DNA from 2 places in the Rhizobium sp. CC-YZS058 genome. Region 2 is predicted to be linked to the other one. Evidence: predicted binding sites of a transcription regulator. Region 2 holds the regulator's gene; the other holds the start of a gene.
What was found. Region 2 encodes LexA, which represses DNA repair genes until DNA is damaged. Its sites were predicted from a motif close to TGTTCNNNNTGTGTTCNG; they were not measured.

Region 1: a site for LexA is predicted at 5,813-5,830, ahead of dnaE (DNA polymerase III subunit alpha). Genes of this name have one in related genera too.

Annotation. Positions count from the first base shown of each region.
Region 1 is NZ_JAYESJ010000001.1:2,249,433-2,258,066, reverse strand. Features, by position in the region: gene U8330_RS10850 (ribonuclease J) at 1-455, shown strand, start outside; gene U8330_RS10845 (DUF1467 family protein) at 590-859, shown strand; gene proS (proline--tRNA ligase) at 1,555-2,883, shown strand; gene U8330_RS10835 (lipoprotein-releasing ABC transporter permease subunit) at 2,893-4,191, shown strand; gene U8330_RS10830 (ABC transporter ATP-binding protein) at 4,207-4,893, shown strand; gene U8330_RS10825 (VOC family protein) at 4,901-5,287, opposite strand; gene U8330_RS10820 (VOC family protein) at 5,349-5,735, opposite strand; gene dnaE (DNA polymerase III subunit alpha) at 6,113-8,634, shown strand, end outside.
Region 2 is NZ_JAYESJ010000001.1:1,904,811-1,913,444, reverse strand. Features, by position in the region: gene U8330_RS09100 (DUF1365 domain-containing protein) at 1-833, opposite strand, end outside; gene U8330_RS09095 (NAD(P)/FAD-dependent oxidoreductase) at 843-2,201, opposite strand; gene U8330_RS09090 (deoxyribodipyrimidine photo-lyase) at 2,198-3,646, opposite strand; gene U8330_RS09085 (hypothetical protein) at 3,787-3,966, opposite strand; tRNA gene U8330_RS09080 (tRNA-Asn) at 4,063-4,137, opposite strand; gene U8330_RS09075 (hypothetical protein) at 4,346-4,627, shown strand; gene U8330_RS09070 (hypothetical protein) at 4,733-5,104, opposite strand; gene U8330_RS09065 (hypothetical protein) at 5,302-5,520, shown strand; gene lexA (transcriptional repressor LexA) at 5,644-6,381, shown strand; gene U8330_RS09055 (hypothetical protein) at 6,914-7,156, shown strand; gene U8330_RS09050 (hypothetical protein) at 7,269-7,391, shown strand; tRNA gene U8330_RS09045 (tRNA-Cys) at 7,513-7,586, shown strand; tRNA gene U8330_RS09040 (tRNA-Lys) at 7,732-7,807, opposite strand; gene U8330_RS09035 (cytochrome c biogenesis CcdA family protein) at 8,176-8,634, shown strand, end outside.

The DNA.
Region 1 (8,634 bases), 340 kb from region 2:
TGCAATCGGGCATTCCCGAGGTGCCCTTCGTCCGCAATGGCGATATCCTGCGCCTCGCGCCGGGACCGGCCGTCAAGATCGGCGAAGCCGAGCATGGACGCATCTTCAAGGATGGCGACCTGATCGGCGATTTCGAGGAGATGGGGATCGGCGACCGGCGCAAGCTGGCCTTTGCCGGCCATGTTTCGGTGAACGTGCTCCTCGACGAACGCTATGATTTCCTCGGCGATCCGGTGGTCGTGCCGATCGGCCTGCCGGAGTATGACGACGAGGGCGAGGACATGGCCGATACGCTTTACGATGCCGTGCTCGGCGCGGTCGAAAGCATCCCGCGCGGCAAGCGGCGGGATCTGGGCCTCGTCCAGGAGGCCGTTCGGCGCGCAGTGCGGGGCGAGGCAAATTCCGTCTGGGGCAAGAAGCCGCTCGTAACGGTGTTCATCAACCGCGTCGCCTGAGGCCGAAAGCGCCGCGCGAAGGGGCGGGACAGTCTATCGCATTGTCCGCCCCCCATTCGCCGGTGTATGGAGGGACCAGGCGTGAGCAGGGGCATTGGATCGGATGCCGCGTTGCGCGGCGAGGGGAGGGTTCGATGGCGCTGTTTTCGATCTTCGCGATCTATTTCATCATCTGGTGGCTGACACTGTTTCTGGTGCTGCCGCTCGGACTCCGGACGCAGGCGGAAGCCGACGAGGTGGTGCCCGGCACCGTCGAGAGCGCGCCGGCCCGCTTCCGTCCTCTGCTCGTCTTCGGCCTCACCTCGGTGCTGGCGGCCATCATCCATCTGGGGTGGTATCTTTTCTCCGTCAAACTCGGCATCGGGCTCGATACGTTCCCGGACATCGTGCCGAAATTCTACTGACAAAGCCTGGTCTGACATTCCATTCCGCGCGATCTCCCACGGTTCTCCGCACCCGTGGAAAGCCCCTGTAGCTTTTGCCCAAGTTTTGAACAGTTGCTCGCAGTCGCGTTCCAGGGCTTGACGGGCGAGGGCCGCATGAAGCGCCTTTGCAGTGAGTCGCCAGATTGCCGTCGGCAAATGCCCGGGCCGCTTGGCATCAGGACAAAAAAAAACAAGGCAATCGCCTTGTTTTTTGAGTTTCGCGTGATCTGTTTCCGTTTCCGGACGGCTGCGTGTGATCGCGCCGAAGATCTGATCCTCCCAAGACTTGACCGCGAATTCAGCAGGATTTGATGCGCCTGCCTGTTTTGTAAGCTAAAATTATCTGGCTTTTCCCGGCTTGTCACCCGTTTTTTTGCAAATTTGCTACACAGGCAGAAAATTTTTCGATTGACTTTGAATGGCCGTTTTTGCTTATTTCGCTCCCTTTCGCGCATGGCGAAAGCCGGGGCAACAGCTTGATCCCACCGCGTTTTCGCCGCGGCTTTGCGAGTTTCCTTCCCAAGCCGAACCGGCTAAGAACGCTCCGTCCGCGGACATGCGCCGGATTCGCCTGCTCTTGCACGCAGGCGCCGCGCAAGGCCCGCCCTGTACCGAACCTTTTTCCGCCCCAATCCGCTGCTTGATGCGGGGCGCGCGCCACACTGGAACCCTTCATGCGTCTTTCCCGCTATTTCCTGCCGATCCTCAAGGAAAACCCCAAGGAAGCTGAGATCGTGTCTCACCGCCTGATGCTCAGGGCAGGCATGATCCGACAGCAGAGCCAGGGCATCTATTCCTGGTTGCCGCTCGGCAAGCGCGTCCTTGACAAGGTCAACCGCATCATCCGGGAGGAGCAGGACCGCTCCGGCGCCATCGAGCTCCTGATGCCGACGCTGCAATCGGCCGAGCTCTGGCAGGAAAGCGGGCGCTACGACGCCTACGGCAAGGAGATGCTGCGGATCAAGGATCGCCAGGAGCGCCCGATGCTCTATGGCCCGACGAATGAGGAGATGATCACCGACATCTTCCGCTCCTCGGTCAAGTCCTACAAGAACCTGCCGCTCAACCTCTACCACATCCAGCTGAAGTTCCGCGACGAGATCCGCCCCCGTTTCGGCACCATGCGGTCGCGCGAATTCCTGATGAAGGATGCCTATTCCTTCGACCTGACGAAGGAGGGCGCCGAGCACTCCTATCGCAAGATGTTCGCCGCCTATCTGCGCACCTTTGCGCGGCTGGGGCTGCGCGCCATCCCGATGCGCGCCGATACCGGGCCGATCGGCGGCAATCTCAGCCACGAATTCATTATCCTCGCCGAAACGGGCGAATCGGAAGTGTTCAGCCACAAGGACTTCGTGAGTTTCGACATTCCGGCGGAAGACACGAATTTCGACGATGTTGCCGCCCTGCAGGCGATCTTCGACCAGTGGACCTCGGTCTATGCCGCCACCTCCGAAATGCATGACGAGGCCGCCTTTGCGGCGATCCCCGAGAGCGATCGTCTCTCGGCGCGCGGCATCGAGGTCGGCCATATCTTCTATTTCGGCACGAAATATTCCGAGCCGATGGGCGCCAAGGTGCAGGGGCCGGACGGCAAGGAGCATCTGGTCCATATGGGGTCCTACGGCATCGGGCCGACGCGCCTGGTTCCCGCGATCATCGAGGCCTCGCACGACGAGAACGGCATCATCTGGCCGGACTCGGTCGCCCCGTTCGATGCAGTCGTGATCAATATGAAGGCGGGCGACGCGGCCTGCGACACGGCCTGCGAGCGGCTCTACGCCGAACTGACGAAGGCCGGGCTCGATGTGCTCTATGACGACACCGACGACCGCGCCGGGACGAAGTTTGCGACCGCCGACCTCATCGGCGTGCCGCAGCAGATCATTGCCGGGCCGCGCGCCGTTGCCGCCGGCGAGGTCGAGATCAAGAACCGGAAGACCGGCGCGCGCGAAACGCTGTCGATCGACGCGGCCATCGCCAAGCTGACTGCCGCCAGATAAGGATCGCCGATGAGCGCCGCCACCACGGACGAAACCGCGGCCAGCCCGCCTGCGAGCCGACCCTTCTCCGCCTTCGAGCGGCTGGTGGCCTGGCGCTATCTGCGTGCGCGGCGCAAGGAGGCCTTCATCTCCGTCATCGCCGGCTTCTCCTTCATCGGCATCATGCTAGGCGTGGCGACGCTCATCATCGTCATGGCGGTCATGAACGGCTTCCGCACCGAGCTGATCTCGCGGATCCTCGGCATCAACGGGCATATGATCGTGCAGCCGCTCGATGGCCCGCTCGACAATTATGCCGACCTCGCCACCCGCTTTTCCGGTGTGACCGGGGTGACGATGGCGATCCCGATGATCGAGGGGCAGACGCTCGCCTCCGGGCCGGGTGGGGCGGGAACCGGCGCGCTCGTGCGGGGCGTGCGCGCCGAGGATCTGACCAAGATGACCTCGATTTCCGACCATCTGAAATCGGGCGACCTGACCGGCTTTGCCGCCGGCACCGGTGTCGCGATCGGCTCGCGCATGGCCGATCAGCTGGGCCTGCAGGCAGGCAGCACGATCACGCTGGTGGCGCCGGAAGGCGATGTGACGCCGATGGGTGTCAATCCGCGGGTCAAATCCTACACGGTGTCGGCGATCTTCGAGATCGGCATGTCGGAATATGACGCCTCGATCATCTTCATGCCGCTCGAGGAGGCGCAGCTCTATTTCAACGCGGAAGGCATCGTTCAATCGATCGAGCTTTTCGTCCAGAACCCGGATCTGGTCGACAGTCTTCGCCAGCCGGTGGAGGACGCGGCGGGGCGGCCGGTGCTGATCAGCGACTGGCGCGACCGCAACAAGACCTTCTTCTCCGCCCTGCAGGTGGAGCGCAATGTCATGTTCATGATCCTGACCCTGATCGTGCTGGTGGCCGCGCTCAACATCGTGTCCGGCCTCATCATGCTGGTGAAGGACAAGGGCAGCGACATTGCCATTCTGCGCACCATGGGGGCGACCTCTGGGGCCATCATGCGCATCTTCTTCATGACCGGCGCGGCGATCGGCATCGTCGGCACCTTTGCCGGCGTCGGCCTCGGCGTGCTCGTCTGCCTGAACATCGAAAAGATCCGGCAGTTCTTCTCCTGGATCTCCGGCACGACGCTCTTCAACCCGGAGCTCTATTTCCTCAGCCAGCTGCCGGCCGATATGAACCTCGGGGAAACGGTGGCCGTGGTCGGCATGGCGATCGGCCTGTCCTTCCTGGCAACCATCTTCCCCGCCTGGCGCGCATCCCGGCTCGATCCGGTGCAGGCGCTGCGTTACGAATGACCCGGAGTGCATGACATGGCGCCGCGCGTGGCACTGGAACTGGCGGCGGTCGAACGCCGATACGATCAGGGCGAGCAATCGCTTTCGATCCTCAAGGGCGCCGATTTCCGCCTGATGACCGGGCAGACCGTCGCGCTGGTTGCGCCGTCCGGCACCGGCAAATCCACCCTGCTTCATCTGGCCGGGCTTCTGGAGCGTCCGGATGGCGGCGAGGTGATGATCAACGGCCGCGCCTGCGGCACGCTGGACGATGCTGCCCGCACGGCGATCCGCCGCAACGATATCGGCTTCGTCTACCAGTTCCACCATCTGCTGCCCGAGTTCACGGCGGTGGAAAACATCATGATGCCGCAGCTGATCGCCGGGCTTCCGCGCAAGGAAGCGCGCGAGCGGGCCGCCGCCCTGCTCGACTATATGCGCATCGGCCATCGCGGCGAGCATCGCCCGGCCGAGCTTTCGGGCGGCGAGCAGCAGCGCGTTGCGATCGCCCGCGCGGTGGCCAATGCGCCGCGGGTTCTTCTGGCCGACGAGCCGACCGGCAACCTCGACCCGAAGACCGCCGGCTATGTCTTCGAGGCGCTGAAGGCCCTCGTGAAGCAATCCGGCCTTGCCGCCATGATCGCCACCCACAATCACGACCTGGCCGCCATGATGGACCGGCGCGTGACGCTGGAAGCCGGCAAGGTGGTCGAGCTCGACTGAGCCGTTCTCAAGGCACTGCCGCGCAGACCGCTTCGATCCGATGCCCATCCGGATCGAAAAGAGCCGCGCGGCACAAAGGCGTCCCCACGACGGGAAGGCCTGACCCATGGCTGGCCTCGGACCCGCCGGCTGCCAAGCCCGCCAGCCGAAACGCCGCCACCGCCGCGCAATCGGGCGCCGCGAAGACGAGCTGCACGCAGCCGATCACCGGCCCGCCGCCAAGCAGGCTGAAGGCTGGCCCGGTCTCCCCGTAATAGCCGAGGAGGCCGCGCTCTTCGGGCGGAGTGTGGGGAATGTCGACATCGCAGACAATGCCAAGCGGCGTCAGCGCCGCGTTGTAGAAGAGCCGCGCGCGATCGAGGTCGGCGACGGGGATCTCGATATGATCATACATGGTTGGTCTCCGTCTGGGTGATAAGTCGCGCCGTCTTGCTTTCCCAAAGCCAGGCCGGCGCTCAGGCCGGGCTGTGGCAGACGGCTTCGATATTGTGGCCGTCGGGGTCGAGGACGAAGGCGCCATAGTAATCCGCATGATAGTGCGGCCGCAGCCCCGGGGGGCCGTTGTCGCGGCCGCCGGCTGCCAGTGCCGCTGCGTAGAAGGCGTCAACCGTGGGGCGGTCCTTGGCGGCGAAGGCGACGTGCAGCCGGCCCTCGATCGCCCGGCCGTTCGAGATCCAGAAGAAGGGGCCGCCGGGCACGCCATAGCCCAGATGCGCCTCGCCGCCGCTCATCTCCACGGTGACCTCGATCTGACGGCTGATGCCGAGCGGCACGAAGGCCGAGTCATAGAAGGCGGAAGACCGTTCGAGATCCCGCACGGGAAAGCCGAGGTGGTCGATCATCATTGTCTCCTCAAACACGAATCGCGTATATGGCCTTAACCATCCTGCAAATCGCCCTCTTGATCAAGGAACAAAATGAGTACATAAAGGGAACATAACGAAAAGGAGATTCCCATGTCCGACTTCCTGCGTGATCTGGCTGCCCTGACCTCCATCGCCATGTTCATCACCAGCTTCTCGATCCTCCTTCTCGGTCTCTGATCGGAGCACCGGCACGGGGCAAGGCGGAGCGCCCGTCTTCTGCCGGAAAGGCGCTTCGGTTCGCGTGAGGCTGCCCCGTTCGTTGCCGCCGGCAGATGGGGAGAAGCGCAAGGTTCCGGTCGCCCCCGGTGGCGCGACGCTGTATGGTCGAGGCTCGTGACAAGCAGGAGTCGGACATGGCGGAACTCAGCGCAATGCAGGGGACAGGCGAGGAGACCAGGGCGGCGCCGCAGTTCGTGCACCTGCGGGTCCATTCGGCCTTTTCGCTGCTGGAAGGCGCGCTGCCGGTCAAGAAGATCATCGCCAAGGCGGCCGCCGATGCCCAGCCGGCGATCGGCATTGCCGACACCAACAATCTCTTCGCTGCGCTCGAATTCTCGCTCAAATGTATGGATGAGGGCATCCAGCCGCTGATCGGCTGCCAGATGGCCATCGACATGGAAGACGAGGGCGAGGGGGACAAGCGTGGCCACGCACAGCATCTCGTCAAGCTGCCGTCGATCGTGCTGATTGCCGCGAGCGACGCGGGCTATGCCCATCTCGTCTCGCTGGTCAGCCGCGCCTACCTGGACGGGGAGGGCAGCCAGAGTGCCCGCATCGCGCTCTCCTGGCTGCAGGATGGGGCTGCGGATGGGCTGATCGCCCTGACCGGGGCTGCCAGCGGGCCGATCGACCGGGCGCTCCGGGCGGGCAATGCCGCGCTGGCCGAGCGGCGGCTGGAGGGGCTGCGCGCCGCCTTCGGCGATCGGCTCTATGTCGAGCTGCAGCGCCATGGGCGGTATGACAGGCGTCATGAGGGCCGTCTGCTCGAACTCGCCTACCGCATGGACCTGCCCATCGTCGCCACCAACGAACCCTTCTTTCCGACGCCTGACGACTATGACGCGCATGATGCGCTGATGGCCGTGGCGCACAATGCCATGGTCTCCGACGACAGCCGGTTCCGCCTGACGCCCGACCATTATCTCAAGAGCCGCAAGGACATGGCCGCACTTTTTGCCGATCTGCCTGAGGCGATCGACAACACGGTCGAGATCGCGCGGCGCTGCGCCTTCGTGCTGAAGACGCGCGGGCCGATCCTGCCGCGCTTCACGGGCGCCTCCGACGATCCGCAGGAAGCGGAACGCGCCGAAGCGGAGGAACTGCGCCGCCAGTCGGTCGCCGGCCTCGAGATGCGCATCCGGACGCTCGGCATGACGGCCGGCTATACCGAGCAGGATTACCGCGAACGGCTCGATTTCGAGCTGAGCGTCATCGAGCGCATGAAGTTTCCAGGCTACTTCCTGATCGTGTCCGACTTCATCAAATGGGCTAAGCAGAATGATATCCCGGTGGGTCCCGGGCGCGGCTCGGGCGCCGGTTCGCTGGTCGCCTATGCGCTGACCATCACCGATGTCGATCCGCTGCGCTTCTCGCTGCTGTTCGAGCGCTTCCTCAACCCCGAACGCGTCTCGATGCCCGACTTCGACATCGACTTCTGCCAGGATCGGCGCGAAGAGGTCATCCGCTACGTCCAGTCCAAATATGGGCGCGAGCAGGTGGCGCAGATCATCACCTTCGGTTCGCTGCAGGCGCGCGCGGCGCTGCGCGATGTCGGCCGCGTACTGGAAATGCCCTATGGCCAGGTCGACAAGATCTGCAAGCTGGTGCCGAACAACCCGGCCAATCCGACGCCTTTGTCCAAGGCGATCGAGGAGGAGCCGCGGCTGAAGGAGGAGGCCGAGAAGGAGCCCGTGGTCGGCCGTCTGCTCGATATCGCCCAGAAGATCGAGGGCCTCTACCGCCACGCCTCGACCCATGCGGCGGGCATCGTCATCGGCGACCGGCCGCTCTCGCAGCTGGTGCCCATGTATCGCGATCCGCGCTCGGACATGCCGGTCACCCAGTTCAACATGAAGTGGGTGGAGCAGGCCGGCCTCGTCAAATTCGACTTTCTGGGATTGAAAACGCTGACGGTTCTCAAGACAGCGGTCGAATTCGTCGCCAAGCGCAAGATCGACGTCGTGCTGGAGGCCTTGCCGCTCGACGATCAGAAGACCTACGAGATGCTGTCGCGCGGCGATACGGTGGGCGTGTTCCAGGTGGAAAGTTCCGGCATGCGCAAGGCGCTGATCGGCATGCGGCCGGACTGCATCGAGGACATCATCGCGCTGGTCGCGCTCTACCGCCCCGGCCCGATGGAGAACATCCCGGTCTACAATGCGCGCAAGCATGGCGAGGAGGAGATCGAGTCGATCCATCCAACCATCGATTACCTGCTCAAGGAAACCCAGGGCGTCATCGTTTACCAGGAGCAGGTGATGCAGATCGCCCAGGTGCTCTCGGGCTATTCGCTGGGCGAGGCCGATCTCTTACGCCGCGCCATGGGCAAGAAGATCAAGGAGGAGATGGACAAGCAGCGCGCCCGCTTCGTGGACGGCGCGGTGAAGAACGGGGTCAAGAAGGCGCAGGCCGATATGATCTTCGATCTTCTGGCGAAGTTCGCCAATTACGGCTTCAACAAGAGCCATGCGGCGGCCTATGCCATCGTGTCCTACCAGACCGCCTATATGAAGGCGCATTATCCGGTCGAGTTCCTCGCGGCCTCGATGACCTTCGATATGGCGAACACGGAAAAGCTGGTGGATTTCCGCCAGGATGCCGCCCGTCTCGGCATTACCGTCGTCCCGCCCTCCGTGCAGACCTCCTTCCGGCGGTT
Region 2 (8,634 bases):
CAAGCCTCGTGATCCTGGCGACGCCCCTGTCGCCAGAGGCTGCTGCGGCCGGGCGGAGCCGGTCTCGGGATATAACGGGCGCCCTTGACCCAGAGTTTCAGCGCTTCCCAGTGGATTCCGGCCAGGATCTTGATCGTCAGGTTCGGAATGCGCGCGACGGAACCGAGGATGCTCCCGCTCGTCAGCGGCAGGAGGCTGCCGGAAAAGGTCGCCGCCAGCATCGGGCCTTCCGCATCCGTCTCCAGGATTCGCCAGCGGATCTGCGACCCCGGCTCGCTGATGCGGAAGTGGTAGCGCATCGCCATCGGCATGAAGGGGGAGACGTGAAAGATCTTGTCGCAGCTCTGCCGGATGCCAGCCGCAGACTGCTCGCCTGCTTCGAGCGGGCAGACATAGGTGTGTCGCTCGCCGAAGGTGTTGCGCACCTCGTAGATCATCGCCGCCAGCCGATCGTGCTTGTCATAAACGTAGTAGAGCGCGATCGGGTTGAACACCCAGCCGAGGATGCGGGGATAGGCGACGAGCACGATGCGCCTTGCTGCGATCTCCAGCTCCAGACCTTCGAGAAGCGACTCGACATAGCGCCGCAGCGGCACGCCCGGCCGATCGCTGTGATCGGCCTGGTGGAAGGAGAGGAGATTGAAGCGATCGACCGAAAAGAGCCGGCTTTGACGGTCGGCTTCGGCGAGGCGGTCGAGATCGAGCCGCAGCGAGAAGACCGAGTAGCGGAACCGGTGCCCGAGCGGCTTCATCCGCTGATGCATGACATGCCCGCGGTAAAGCGCCGCCGCGGCGCTCGTTCTCCCCTCTTCTGCCCGATCCTGCGACGCCATAAGCGTGTCCTATTCCGCCGCTTCCGCGAAGGGAAGGGCAGGCGGGCGCCGCCAGGGGATAATTCCCCCCAACAGTTCCGCTGCCGCAAGACCGGATGCGAGACCGTCTTCATGGAAGCCGTAGCCGGTCCAGGCGCCGGCAAAGAAGGTGTTGCGATCGCCCTGGATCCCGCCAAGCCGCCGCTGCGCCTCCACAGACCGCGCATCGAACTGCGGATGATTGTAGGAAAACTCGGCAAAGACCTTGTCGGCCGCCGGCTCGCGATCCGGGTTCAGCGTGACGAACAGCGGGCACGCCGGGTCGATCGCCTGGAGACTGTTCATCCAGTAGGTGACGGCAACGCTCTGGTCCGCGCCGGGCTTGGTCGAGCGCAGATAGTTCCACGAGGCCCAGGCCTTCTCCCGCTTCGGCATCAGCGCCGGATCGCGGTGGAGAATGACGCGGTTCGGCTGGTAGGGAACGGCGGACAGCAGGTCCCGTTCCTCGCCCGTAGCATCCTGCAGCAGCGCCAGCGACTGGTCGCTGTGGCTGGCGAGGATGACCTTGTCGAACAGGCGCAGGGTGCCATCCGCCTCCGTGACCGCGACGCGTCCGCCTTCGCGACGAATACCGCGAACGGGCGCATTGAGCTTCAGCCGGTCGCCGAGCCGCGCCAACAACTTGTCGAGATAGACACGGCTGCCGCCCGCCACCGTCCGCCAGGGGTGTGGCTTGGCATAGATCAGGCGATGATTGTCGAAGAACTGCACGAAGCGCTCGGCGGGGAAATCCAGCATGCGGGCGGCCGGCGCCGACCAGATGGCGGCTGCCATGGGGATCAGGTAGTTGTTGGTAAAGCCGGGCGAGAAGCCGCGCCAGTTCAGATAATCCCCGATCGAGCGATCTCCGAGCACGCCGGCGCTCCGGTCTGCCAGGCAGGTGCGGTTGAAGCGCAGGATTTCGCGCAGCATCAACAGGAAGGAGGGGCGCAGCATATTGCGCTTCTGCGCGAAGAGGCCAGAGAAGGGTCCTCCCCGCCATTCGAGCGCGCCTTCATCGAGCGAGAGGGAAAAGCTCATGCTGCTGGGATGGGTGACGACCCCGAGCTCGGCAAAAAGCGCGGTGAGGTTGGGGTAGTTCGCCTCATTGTAGACGATGAACCCGGTGTCGACCGAAATCGGCGTTCCGTCATAGTCGATGTCCACGGTCGCCGTATGGCCGCCCGGCCGGTGGTCCTTCTCGTAAAGGGTTACGTCATGGACCGGGGCCAGCGCCCAGGCAGCCGAGGTGCCCGAGACGCCCGACCCGATCACCGCGATCGACAGTCGTCGTCCCGTGTCCGCCGAAGGGCCGTTGCTCGAAAAGGCGAGGGGCGGAGACAGTGTCATGCGGCGTCCTTGAGAGTGCGATAAGCGGCCAGCGCACGATCGCGGGCCTTGGAATGATCGACGATCGGCGAGGGATAGGTTTTACCGAGCGTGATGCCGGCTTCCTTCAGCACCGATGCCGGTGCCTCGGCAGGCCGGTGGATGTATTTGTCGGGGAGGCGGGCCAGTTCCGGCACGTGCTCGCGCACATAGCGGCCCTGCGGGTCGAACTTCTCGCCCTGCGTGGTCGGATTGAAGACCCGGAAGAAGGGGGCGGCATCGGCGCCGCAGCCCGCCACCCACTGCCAATTCATGGCATTGCTGGCCGGGTCCGCATCCACCAATGTATCGCGAAACCAGGCCTCGCCGCGCCGCCAGTCGATCAACAGGTCCTTGACGAGGAAGGAGCCGGTGATCATCCGCACGCGATTGTGCATGATCCCGTGCCGCCAGAGCTGGCGCATTCCGGCATCGACGATCGGATAGCCGGTGAGGCCCTTCGTCCAGGCGGTAAAGTCTCCGGAGTGATCCTGCCAGCCGAGCCGGTCATATTTTCGGTTGAGATTCTCCCACCGCATGTCCGGATTGTGGACCAGAAGGTGGTAGGCGAACTCGCGCCAGACCAGCTCCTTGCGGAAGGTGACGACCTCGCGCTCGGGCGCGTGCTTGAGGCCGCGGGTGGCGTGAAAGACGCGGCGAGGCGAGAGTTCGCCCAATGCCAGATGGGGCGAGAGGCGGGAGGTGCCGTCCTCCCAGGTGTTCTCGCGCGCTGCCGTGTAGCCACCGATGAGATCGTCGAGGAAATGTCTCAACCGGGCTTGAGCGGCCTTTTCGCCCGGCGTCCAGAGGTCGGAAAAGGCGTTGGCCCAGTCAAGCCGCGGCAGCAGAGCGAGAGCCTCGAGCGCATCGGACTTCGGCAGATGTTTTGGGGCGGTGATCGATCGCGGCGCCTCGATCGGCTCCTCCGGCTCGCCCGCAGCTTCGAGCGCCCGCCAGAACGGGGTGTAGACGCGGTAGGGCCCGCCCGTCTTGGTGCGGACCTTGGTAGGTTCGTGGAGAAGTGCGCCGGCAAAGCTTTCCGTTTCGATGCTCTTCTCGCGAAGCGCAGCCTCCAGCGCCGTATCAATCTCTGCGCCCGCCGGGTCGTAGCGGCGGTTCCAGTAGACGGCGGACGCACCGGTTCGTTCGACCAATCTCGGCACGATGTCGATCGCCTCGCCACGGCGCAGGATCAGCGGCGCGCCAAGGCGTTTCAGGTCGTCGCTGAGGGCGGCGAGGGAATGATGCAGCCACCAGGCCTGTGCCTCGCCCAAGGGGCCGGATTCGCCAGGCTCGAGGATGTAAAGAGGGAGGACGGCGCGCCCGGAAGCGACCGCGGCGGCGAGCGCACGATTGTCATCGGTCCGCAGGTCCTTTCGGAACCACAGGATGACCGTTCCCGTCTCCGCCCGCTGTGCCTTCGCCATTGTCCCCGCCATCCTCTATCCGCCGCTGTCTACGGCAGACGAGAAGGGGTGGATCAGGGATCACGGAAAAACAAGATGTTGCTGCGTTTATCCGAAACGACTTTTCAAGAATGATGCCGAGCTCACTGAGACGGCAGACGTCAGAGCGCCCCGCCCGTCACAGGGTTGACCACTGGTCGTTCCGCCTCGTCCGGTGTGCCGCTGGGGACTGCGAAAGGAGGTGCGACAGGCGCATCTTCTTTCTGCTCGGCCTCATCCGCTCGCTCAATCACGTCTTTCGGCGACGATTGTTCGACGTCCGTCCGCTTCTCATCCACCATCGTCCACCTCCGTCAAAGACAAGAGGAAGGCGGGACTGCACGGATAGTTCCCGGAGAGGATGGATGAAGGGATTAGGGAAGGAAAGAGCCAGTAAATGGCTCCCCGGGCCGGATTCGAACCGGCGACCTGTCGATTAACAGTCGAATGCTCTACCGCTGAGCTACCAGGGAACATCTGCGCCGCAGAAGTGATGCTGCTATTACAAACGCTTTCTCGATTTGCCAAGCGCTTTTTCAAAAAAACTTGCCGCCCTGTGGATGAATGCCCATCTTCGCTGCGCATCCCGCGCGGCCCGAGAGACGGGCTATTGCCGCGCGAGACGGCGGCGCGCCCACGCAGGCGCGGGATGCCGTGTGAAACGAAATGAAAGGAAGAGGCATGTCGGATGCCGAAAACCGGGTTCGTCCCGCGGCGCCGCCGCATCTTCAGCTGGGGTCATGGCGGATTCGCTTGCCGCGCTCCCGCTGGCTGCGGGTGCTGATCGGGGTCCTGTTCGTGCTGTTCGGCTGTCTCGGCTTCCTGCCGATCCTCGGCTTCTGGATGATCCCCGTCGGCCTGATCGTCCTGTCGCACGACTTCGCCAGCGTCAGGCGCCGACGCCGCCGCTTTGCCGTCTGGTGGGGTCGACGCCGGCAGGCGAAGGAACAGGCATCGTCATAAGTCACCGATTGAAGCGCTGAAAAGGCAATGGCCCGCACGAGGCGGGCCATGTGAGACTTCACGACCGTAGCTGCTACGGGCCGGTGTACCCGTCAACCAGAGAGCTTACGGCTGCTGCGCCGCGCCGCCGCTCCCGGTCTGCGGTGTAGGATCGCGATCGGCGGGAGCCGGCTGCATGGCTTCGCCAGCCGGCGGCGTATTATCGACCGTGCCTTGGTTCGGGGTTGTGGCGCTCGTATCGTTCGGTGTCGCTGCCGGAGCCGTCTGCCGCGTGGTCGCGGCGTCGTTGTCGACGCTTTCGCCGTAAAATTCCGCGATTCCCCACGCGAGGGCTGCGAGCACCAGTCCGCCGATCAGCACCTTCAAGACCGGCGAACCCTGTCTGCCCTGCCGGGCTTCCGTCGGGGAAAGGGTCACCTTCTTGTTCAGTTCGCTGGTGTTGCGCACGTCGCCGCGCTCGTCGACTACCTTGGCCATGATGTCTCCTCAGGCCGGCTCAGCCGGCGGTTTGATTGCTGGAAGAACGCAACCAAGCCTGTTGTGTTCCCGCAGGCCTCGGCATCGCGAGTCTCTCTCCCTTCCCATTTCGTCGCGACTCGATTCGTGATAGAGAAAGCATGTCGCTGATTTGCGGAGGAGCAAGCGGGCGACCTGTCTGCATTCGGGAGGACGACATGCAGTATTCCGTTCAATTCTTTACATGGACCCCGCGCGAGGGCGTGCACCAGGTTGGCCAGACCATTGCCGTCGAGGCGGTCAACGCCAAGCTCGCCGCTGTCACGCTGCTCGGCGTGCCCCTCGACGAGACGGGCGCCAGCAACAGGCTGGCGGCGCGGGTGTGGGGACGCGAGAATGAGGAGAGGGCGGACTGCGTCTGCTTTTTCTACCATTAGCGTCGGCCGGTGCTCGTGGGCTCGAAACGCGATCCGTTTTTCGCTGATTGAGGGCCTTGTGGAACACATAAGGAACAGCTAGTCTCGTTCTTGATTTGTTTCCAGCGATTCCGGAGCCTCGCCATGCTGACGCGCAAGCAACAGGAACTCTTGATCTTCATCCATGAGCGGCTGAAGGAATCCGGTGTTCCCCCCTCCTTCGACGAGATGAAGGACGCGCTGGCGCTCGCTTCCAAATCCGGCATTCACCGGCTGATCACCGCGCTGGAGGAGCGCGGCTTCATTCGGCGTCTGCCGAACCGGGCTCGTGCGCTGGAGGTGATACGGCTGCCGGAGGCCTATGGCGCCCCGAGCAAGGAACCGCGCCGCAGCTTTTCGCCGAGCGTCATTCAGGGAAGCTTGGGGCAGGAGCCGGCCGCGCCCGCCGCCGCACCGTCCGCGCGGGGTCGGCCCGTTGCGCCGGGCAACGACAACAACAGCGTCTCCGTTCCGGTCATGGGCCGGATTGCAGCGGGTGTGCCGATCTCGGCGATCCAGAACAACACGCATGACATCGCCGTGCCGCTCGACATGATCGGCGTCGGCGAACATTACGCGCTCGAGGTCAAAGGCGATTCGATGATCGAGGCCGGTATTCTCGACGGCGATACGGTCATCATCCGCAACGCCAACAGCGCGAGCCCCGGTGAGATCGTCGTGGCGCTGGTCGATGACGAGGAGGCGACGCTGAAGCGCTTCCGCCGAAAGGGCGCCTCCATCGCACTCGAAGCCGCCAATCCGGCGTATGAGACGCGAATCTTCGGCCCCGAGCGGGTCAAGATCCAGGGCCTTCTGGTCGGCCTGATCCGCCGCTACCACTGACGGTTCACGGGAAAAGGGCAGGCAGGCCGTGCCTGCCTCCCAGCCTGCTCGGTCCGCCTTTCAGACCGTCACCGTCGGTCGATATCGCCATCGCCGCGGATGAACAGCATGCCAACGGCGCCGAAGACGACGACGGCCTGCAGAATAAACATTGGCCATTCCTGTGCCATGCCGAACCTCCCGGGCGCGCCTGCTGCTGCCTACTGCTTACGATCGCGGCGCGCTCGCTCCTCGACCAGACCTAGCGCGCCGTCCGTCCCTTAGAAGGGTGGCGCGGGTGATGGCGATCTCCGCGACCGATGCTGGACGAGAGAGCCTGCGTTTCGCCTTCCCGGCATTGCGGGCTTTGCGACCGGTCTCCCGCATCCACTCTCGCGCCCGTCCGTCCGCGCTCATCGAAGCGAGCCATTCGCTTGTTGCACGGCAAGCTTGTGCAGGGATCGTGCCTGGCTGCGGAACCGCAAGCCCTTTGGCACGTTTGCTGCTCGAATTCGAACGGCGGACATGATGATCGCCGGATGGGGACATGACCATGCCCGGCACAAACGCCGTCCTAGAAGTGCTTGCCTTCGACCGCGCCCCGGATGGCGGCTTGGCCCTGGTCGAGCCGACGATTTCCGCGGCGAGCGAAGATGAAGCGAGGCACGTTGCCCTTCGCCTGGCTGACCAGCATGCCGGCGCTGTCGCGCTGCGCCGGGACACGAGCCCGGCCGTCGGTGAAAGCAGCGCGCCCGTCGTTCTGTTCCAAGCCGGCGAGATCGGCGATTTCGACTAGCGGGATCGTCCCGATCCACTGCTGCCGTTCGCTTCTTCAGAACACGACCACACACCATTCCAGTTTGCCTCCCGCTGCCATCCCTGGCGCGGCCTGCCGAAAGGGTATCTCCATGCGTTTCATCTTCGTTGGCATGATCGTCTCCGTCCTTTCCATCCTTGCGCTGAAATACGCCAACAACGACATCGGTCAGGCAGTGCCGCTGATGAACCCGCAGGCGGTTTCGAGCCTCTGATCCGTCGCGTCATGGGCGAGGAGACGCGGGCGGGGAAAAGTGCGGCCCGCACCGGCTTGCCTCTTGCGATTTCTCGCGGATGGCTCTAAACGCACGCCACGGCTTGTTTATGAGCCTGTGAGGCCTCGTGGCGGAGTGGTGACGCAGAGGACTGCAAATCCTTGTACCCCGGTTCAATTCCGGGCGAGGCCTCCAAAACTCTCCACATCATGATAGAAGTTTGATTGTTGCCATCGTTTGGCCGCGCCATCCGCGAAGGGGACGGCGCATCTCCCGGCTCCGCAAACGATGCCCGCCAGTCCCGTTCAATTTGCGTGTTTTTTTCGTAATTTGACGAAGATGGTGAGCGCGCAGGGATTCGAACCCTGGACCTACTGATTAAAAGTCAGTTGCTCTACCGACTGAGCTACGCGCTCTTCCAGATCCGGCACGGCCGGCGAAAGTGGGCGGAGATATGCATAGGCCGGCCCGCGGGGTCAACCCATAAAAGCCTCTTCGCTGTTTTTCCATCGGCCTCTCTCGGCAGCGACCGAGCGCGACTCCCCAGCAGCATTCCGCCGGCGGACCTTCGCGACGCCGTTCATCCTGATCGTCCAATCCCTCGTCGCGCGATCCCCGGTCGTGTTGCCGCAGGGAGGGTGAGACGGTTTCCAAGGGGCGATGGGAGCGGTAGAGGGGAGGGGCTGGCAGGGGTGCGGCCATGGTCGGTCCCGCCAGTGACTTCATGCCGGCGCGGGCTTGGCGCGGCGCGACGTCGGTTCGATTGACATGCCAGGAGTTGCCGGTGGCCATTGCCGAAATCCCGATCGTCTATGCGCTTCTCGCCGGGGCGCTCTCTTTCCTGTCACCTTGCGTGCTGCCGCTGGTCCCGCCCTATCTCTGCTATATGGCGGGCGTATCGATGGATCAGTTCCGCGAAGGCGGCGGCCCGGCGGCTGCGGGTCAGGTGCGGCGGGCGGTGTTCGTCACCGCGGTGCTGTTCACGCTCGGTTTTGCCACGGTCTTCGTCGCGCTCGGGGTCGGTGCGTCGAGCCTCGGCATGCTGCTGCGCCAGCACATGGACGTGCTGTCGCGGCTCGGCGGCTTCGTCGTCATTCTGATGGGTCTGCATTTTCTGGGCGTCCTCCGCATCCCCCTGCTTGCCCGAGAGGCCCGATTCCAGGGCGCAGGCAAGCCGGCGACGCTTTCCGGCGCCTATGTGATGGGTCTCGCCTTCGGCTTCGGCTGGACGCCGTGCATCGGT